Regions from separate parts of the Psychrobacillus sp. FSL K6-4046 genome, predicted to be linked through region 1. Evidence: riboswitches for the same ligand, from Rfam matches in the RefSeq annotation. Region 1 holds a riboswitch; each other region holds the start of a gene.
The links. Region 1 has a riboswitch for lysine ahead of MKY09_RS07030 (aspartate kinase). Riboswitches for the same ligand answer to the same signal wherever they lie in the genome.
Positions count from the first base shown of each region.

Region 2: another riboswitch for lysine. It lies ahead of MKY09_RS18930 (transporter substrate-binding domain-containing protein); the one in region 1 lies ahead of MKY09_RS07030 (aspartate kinase).
Region 3: another riboswitch for lysine. It lies ahead of MKY09_RS05675 (Na+/H+ antiporter NhaC family protein); the one in region 1 lies ahead of MKY09_RS07030 (aspartate kinase).

Region 1 covers NZ_CP152020.1:1,436,695-1,438,972, reverse strand. The annotation lists gene MKY09_RS07030 (aspartate kinase) at 218-1,435, opposite strand; lysine riboswitch at 1,639-1,816, opposite strand; gene uvrC (excinuclease ABC subunit UvrC) at 1,860-2,278, opposite strand, start outside.
Region 2 covers NZ_CP152020.1:3,827,620-3,829,897, forward strand. The annotation lists gene MKY09_RS18925 (amino acid ABC transporter permease) at 1-13, opposite strand, end outside; gene MKY09_RS18930 (transporter substrate-binding domain-containing protein) at 119-955, opposite strand; lysine riboswitch at 1,083-1,265, opposite strand; gene MKY09_RS18935 (M23 family metallopeptidase) at 1,401-2,278, opposite strand, start outside.
Region 3 covers NZ_CP152020.1:1,176,602-1,178,879, reverse strand. The annotation lists gene MKY09_RS05675 (Na+/H+ antiporter NhaC family protein) at 1-1,061, opposite strand, end outside; lysine riboswitch at 1,150-1,333, opposite strand; gene yunB (sporulation protein YunB) at 1,384-2,154, opposite strand; gene MKY09_RS05665 (bifunctional UDP-sugar hydrolase/5'-nucleotidase) at 2,197-2,278, opposite strand, start outside.

The sequences.
Region 1 (2,278 bases):
GTTCCCATTAATTCATTGAAGCACCAGACGGCGATTCCTACGGGATGAGTGAGACAGATAAGCCATCACAACCACGCGCGATTGCTGTGGGTGGTGGCTTATCGCTTACCCCGAGGAAAGCGTCAGGCTGGGGCGAAAAATCAATTCTACTCTCTGATTTAAGATTTCTTAGTATCATAAATCAACCCTGCCCTTTAACATAGCCTATAATTATTACTTAATTTATAGCCAAATCAAATTCATCATGGAGTGCATTCGCTGCTTGAATCATATTGCCTTGAGGCACTACAACTGAAACCTTTATTTCTGAGGTACTAACCATTTTAACTGGTATGTTTTCCTTGCTTAATCGGTCGAACATTTGTGCAGCGACACCAGGATTAGATACCATCCCTGAACCTACAATAGATACCTTAGCTAAACCCACCTCAAAATCCGCAAAGGTAAAACCTAGATTCTGTTTCGTTTTCTCTAAAACGTGAATTGCTTCCGAAAGAGATTCTTTTTTTATAGAAAAGGAAACGGTAGGCTTCATTCCTTCGACAATCGACTGAACAATAATATCTACATCAATATGGTTATTGGCAAGGGTAGTAAATATGGAAGCGAGTGAACCATTAAAAGGCACTGTATACTCAATCGTTAAACGTACTATATCTGATTCAAAAGCTACCCCTCGTACTACTAAATTATTCTCCACATCTACTTCCTCCTTTAAAATGGTTCCTTCCGTTTCTTCATAGCTTGAACGTACTCGTAATGGAATCTTATAGTTTTTTGCGAATTCCACTGCTCTTGGGTGCAGCACTCCAGCTCCTAAATGAGCTAACTCCAGCATCTCATCATATTCTAGCTGTTCTAGTTTTCTTGCATGAGATACGTAGCGTGGATCTGACGTATAAACACCATCTACATCCGTATAAATATCACAAATGTCTGCTCCGATAGCTGCAGCTATGGCGACGGCTGTAGTGTCTGACCCTCCTCTCCCTAAAGTAGTAATCTCCCCTAATTCCGACATACCTTGAAAGCCGGCCACAATTACTACTCGATTAGCGATTAAATGCTCATTTATCTTCTGGCCATCCAATTGCTTAATTTTTGAATTTCTATGTACTTCATCCGTAACTATCCCTGCTTGCCAACCTGTTAAAGAGAGCGTCTCTACTCCAAGTGCATTTAACTGAATAGCTAGTAAGGACATAGTGACTTGTTCTCCTGTAGCAAGCAACATATCCATTTCTCTTTTTGTTGGATTGTTAGTGATTTTACTAGCCATTTCCGCTAAGTCATCTGTTGTTTTTCCCATTGCAGATACAACTACGACGATATCATGTCCTTTCTCCTTTTCTAGTTGTACCCTTTTTGCTACGTTACCAATTAACTCTATGGAGCCTACAGAGGTTCCACCAAATTTCATCACAATTTTACTCATTAACCTATCTCCCCTTTATCTCCTTGAGCGGACAACAAGAAAAGCGCAAGCGCCTATCCCTACCCTGAGGGGCAAGGCTGCTTGCGCTAGACATCAACTTATCCACAGGTTCATAATCTTATAATTTCCTAAACAATAAAAAAAGCTTTCCACATATTTGCGGAAAGCTAACTCTTCTCATACACGGTCAACAATGATTGCCCATGTGAGATAGCCCTCCAGAATATATATATTCTGACAGTCCTGCATCTCTTAAATACAGAACCAACATAGGAAAGGAAAAGCTTTTCTATGTTTCGGCGAACAACCCTTTCTTAATCGGTCGTAGGATCTTTCATCCTCACGATTAGTACTCTTGCAATTCGCACCTCTACCTTCACTGTTTGAATAGTGAATATTAAATTGTTTTAAAGATAACATAAGATTATTCAGAAGACAATAAATTTTTCTGAAAATGAGCCATTAGATTATCGGCTAATTTACTAGGGAGTCCAGATTCTATTAGTTCTTCTCGTGATGCAGCTTGCATTCGTTTGAGGGAGCCAAAATGCTTAAGAAGCATTTTCTTCCGTTTTGGACCTATTCCTTCAATTCCATCTAACGAGGAGGCAATTGTATGTTTCCCTCTCTGTTGTCGATGGAAAGTAATTGCAAATCGATGGACCTCATCTTGAATTCTTTGAAGAAGATAGAATGCTTCACTTGTTCTTTTCATCGGGATAATCGCTAATGGGTCACCATATAACAAGGAGGATGTTTGATGTTTGGCATCTTTTGCTAGTCCTGCAATTGGAATATCTAAGCCAAGTTCATCCTCTATAATTTCTCTCGCTGCTTCTATTT
Region 2 (2,278 bases), 1.5 Mb from region 1:
ATTCTAAACTCATTGTCTTCCTCCTTACACATTCTGTTGCCTCGAACATCCACTAACCAATGAAGTAAGTACTTTAAAAAAACGAAACGGCTGCTTTTATTAGCAGCCGTTAGTATACTTATTCTGCAGCTGGTTGATTGGAAATAGCATTATCCATAATTTCTTGACGCTCTTCTTCTGAAATTCCTGCTAATATTTCATTTATTTTATCTGTTAAATCGCTACCTTTTTTCAATCCTACTGCAACAGCTGTTTCTTCTTCATCTGCAACAAATCCTTCTTCGAATTCAACCATGCTGAAGTTATCATTTGCAGAGGAAGCACTAATTCCTTCTGGACGTTCAGATACATAACCGTCGATCATGCCGGATTCCAGTGCTACACGCATTGCTGGAAAGTTATCTGATGCAGGCTGTTTTTTTACACCTTTAATTTGGTCTATCACTCCGTAGTGGGAAGTATTTAATTGGCCTGTAACTTTTGCTCCATTAAAGTCTTGAATGGAAGTGGCATCCTCAAATTTTCCGCCCTTTTTTACAACCATAACAAAGTTGGAAGTATAATAGTTTTCAGAGAAATCGATTGTTTTTTTACGCTCTGCTGTTGGTGACATTCCAGCAATAATTGCATCAATCTTACCCGAAGTTAAAGCTGGAACTAGACCGTCCCATTCGGTTTTAACGATTACCAGTTCTTTACCTAAGCCTTCTGCAATTTTTTTAGCAATTTCTACATCGTATCCACCAGCATACTCTGCGTTACCGTCCAATTTCACTCCACCGTTTTTGTCATCCATTTGAGTCCAGTTAAAGGGTGCATATCCTGCCTCTAGTCCTACTGTAAATGTATCTTGGGCAGATGCTGATCCAACGCTTCCTTCCTCTTTCGTTCCACAAGCAGCAAGCAATAAAAAAATGGATAGTAAAAATGTGAATGTAAATAGTCTCTTTTTCATCTCTAGTAATCTCCTTTTTTAAAGTTATTATATGTATGCAACCATACAAAAAGGACAACCGTACAAAAAAAGACTTGAGGTAGACTCAGGTCATAATGTATGGTTGCCCTAAATCCTCTACTTTTCCCCATGAGATAGCACACCATTATAAACCGGGACGTTTATAACGGACAGTCCTGCAATTCTTCACTGCAGACCCAGCATGTAATAATGAGTTTATTACAAGCTTCGGCGACATTTCCTTCTCCTTAGTATCTAAGCTTCTCAAGCTCCTCTAAGGACTGTTAAATATCGCGCCTCTACCTCACTTATAAAAGCGAGGTTATATTCAATTAGTTGTTCATAGTCTACAATAGAGATTTTCATCTGTCAACAAACATTCTATTGATTAATCAAAATATTACTATTTTTTAAACTTCATCATTCTAAATAGAAACGAACAGTCTTATTTAAAAAATGAACCTATAATACGGGGAATAAATAAGAAAAAATCTGCTAAAGTAAATGTATTTTCCACTTTGTCAAAGACATCCATTTTCGACTTTTCGTTCGGTTTGTAGGTCGTTACTGTATCGCCTTGAATTGGCTCAATCCCATCATAGAAGCTTATACGTATAGAGTGGCAGTTCACATAATCAGACGAATCCATCACCTGAAAATGTATATGAGGCTCAGAGGAGTTTCCAGAATTTCCACAAAGGCCAATTGTTTGTCCCTGCTTCACCGCGTCTCCTTCTTTTACTACTATAGAATATTGTTTGAAATGCGCAAGCAAGCTATATTCTCTATTTTCATGCTCCAAAATGACATAGTTTCCGGCTGGTTCTTTTTCATTCATTTCTCCGGGAATATTATCTACAATATCATTCATAACCTTTACTACCTTACCGTCTGCTGGCGCAACTACCTCTTTATCAAAAGCATAGTAACTTTCATTAAGTAATCTATTACCCTTATACGTCTGACCATTCTTCATCTTCACTAAATCATATGCATAGCGCTGAGATTCATAAACGTAATGATAGTTAAGAAATTCATTCGTCCCACCCCAGAAAACAAACCATTCTTCTTTAATAGGCATCATATATTTATTTTTGGTGTAACGTTGATCGCTTTTGGGGAAGGTTACATAAGGTTTTAATACTATGCCCTGGATGTAGTTAGCCGTATCAAAGGTTACACTAACTATTCTCTCCTTATTGTTATCTAACCATAAATACTGAGTTGAATAACCAATCTCGGTCTTTTTAATCATTTGGTAGCTTTCAACCTCCTGATTAAAGGAAATGGCTAAATCAATAAATTGGTCCAGTGATACTAGCT
Region 3 (2,278 bases), 260 kb from region 1:
ACAAGAATCATAATAGCTGGAAGCATAGATTGAACACCTGTACGTAAAGCCTTCCACACGTAGCTCATATTAGCATCTGGGTTCACTTTGAATTGGCGCGCATACAACAGGAAGGATAAAATACTTGCTACCAATCCACCTATAAATAAGGACAAAGGAACATCTGTATTTTCAAAGATGACAAAAATATCTAAAATTCCTCCAGACAACTGATAGCCTGTCCAGAACATCAATCCTAACGTTACCACTACTAAAGAGATGATTGGAAGCAATAAATCGATCACTTTACCATACTGATTGTCTGGAAAATCTCCTTCCATATCTCCTGGGTTTGTTTTATTTGGATCAAATAATACTCCTGTTTCCTTCGCACGTTTTTCATGCTTTTTCATTTCAAACAGATCAAAATCTGTCCATGCGGCAAAGAACACCATCGCTAAAGTAGCTATAACATAGAAATTCATTGGTGCCATTGTGATAAAAGCTTCTAACGGAGTATATTCTGTCACAGCATGTGTTGTGAAAATAACACCTAGCTGGCTGATCAAAAATGCTCCCCAGCTAGAAACTGGTGAGATTACACATATCGGTGCTGATGTAGAATCGATGAAATAGGCTAGCTTTGCACGAGAAACCTTATGCGAATCCGTAATTGGTCTTGCAATTTGCCCTACTGCTAATGCATTAAAATAATCGTCCACAAAAATAATGATTCCTAAAAAGGCTGTTAATAGTTTAGAGCCTCTTTTCGTTTTAATTCGCTTAATCGCCCAATTAGCGAAAGCCGTGCTTCCTCCTGACAGGCTGACAAAAGCGGTAACTACACCTAACAAGAGAATGAACAATAAAATATAAATGTTATATACATTTAATCCCCCATCCCAAAAAGAGATTTTAAAGGAATTCCATAACATTAACAAAGATCCAACAGGGCTAAATTCCTCTACTAGTAAGGCTGCAGAAAGAATACCTGCTCCTAACGATAACAAGACCCTTTTTGTCAATAAAACCATGATGATTGCCAATAGCGGTGGCACTAACGAAAAAATTGTATTCTCCAAAACTGTTCCTCCTTGAAAATAGAAAAGCCAACCTATAGTATTTTATAGGTTGGCTTATACATGAAATTTTAGTTATAACACTTTGTTTCACTTTTGTAGCTCCCCATCTATATGTCCCCATATACATGACAGTGTTATTCTTGTTCAAAATAACCCCAACTAAGCATCCTTGACTAGACATACTTAGTTTCGGCAAAACTTCCTTTCTATTACGATCCTTGGAGTCACCCTCCCGTAACATACTATTAAGCAATGCGGCCTCTACCTATTTATTATTCATTTTTATCTATTCTAACAGTAATTTAAGAAAAATGAAGTTTTTTTAATCTTCCGGTAACGGTATAGGTACCTCCACCGATGGAGCAGCCGACCCATCCCCACCTGTATAAATGTGAGGAACCTGCCCTTGTACTAGACCCATGGCTACTGGTATATTCTGTTCCACTACACTCATTTTACTAGCAAGCGGGACGATGATTTGTACATTCACCTTAATGTGGATACTAATTTCTACATACGCATTATTAATACCGAACTCGGTAATAGTAGGCACCACATTTGACTGAACGTTTCCGATCACGTGGAATCGAATTGGTATTTTCGGACCAAGGTTACCGATCAAAGGTATATTCGTTGCTTGCCCCATCGGAACAAAAAATACGACTCCACCTTGGTCTTCCATTGTTTGCTTATCATACTCAATATCATCCAAGTAAGGAAGACTTGATAAATTCCCTTGTTCAGCCTGTTCTAAATGGGATTGTACTAAACTATTTGTATCAGATAGCACTCGGTTAATAATTTCTGTATTGAATTTGGTTGTGACCATATTTTTGCTATCCGAAGGAACCTCTTCAATAATATCGTTTACATCTAGAACATTTGCCGTACGCGAGTTAATCGCCTTACTTATTACCATAGATGCAATCTTGTTCGTTTGCACTTCAGCATATTGTAAGTAAGTGGGAGTTAGTTGCGCATTTATATAATAGAATACCCAAGCCACTGACAATAGAAAGCATGTTAAAAAGATGGCTAATTTGCGTTGAGTGCTAAAAAATATGAAACGCTTCTTCTTTTTGCGATAAAACAACGAAAAAACCTCCTCATTACTTTTATGTAACGAGGAGGTCTATTATGCCCTACATTTATGCTCTTCCTTTATTCCATACCATTTTATAACGTCCCGAATAGTTTCTGGCATAATATATTGTTTC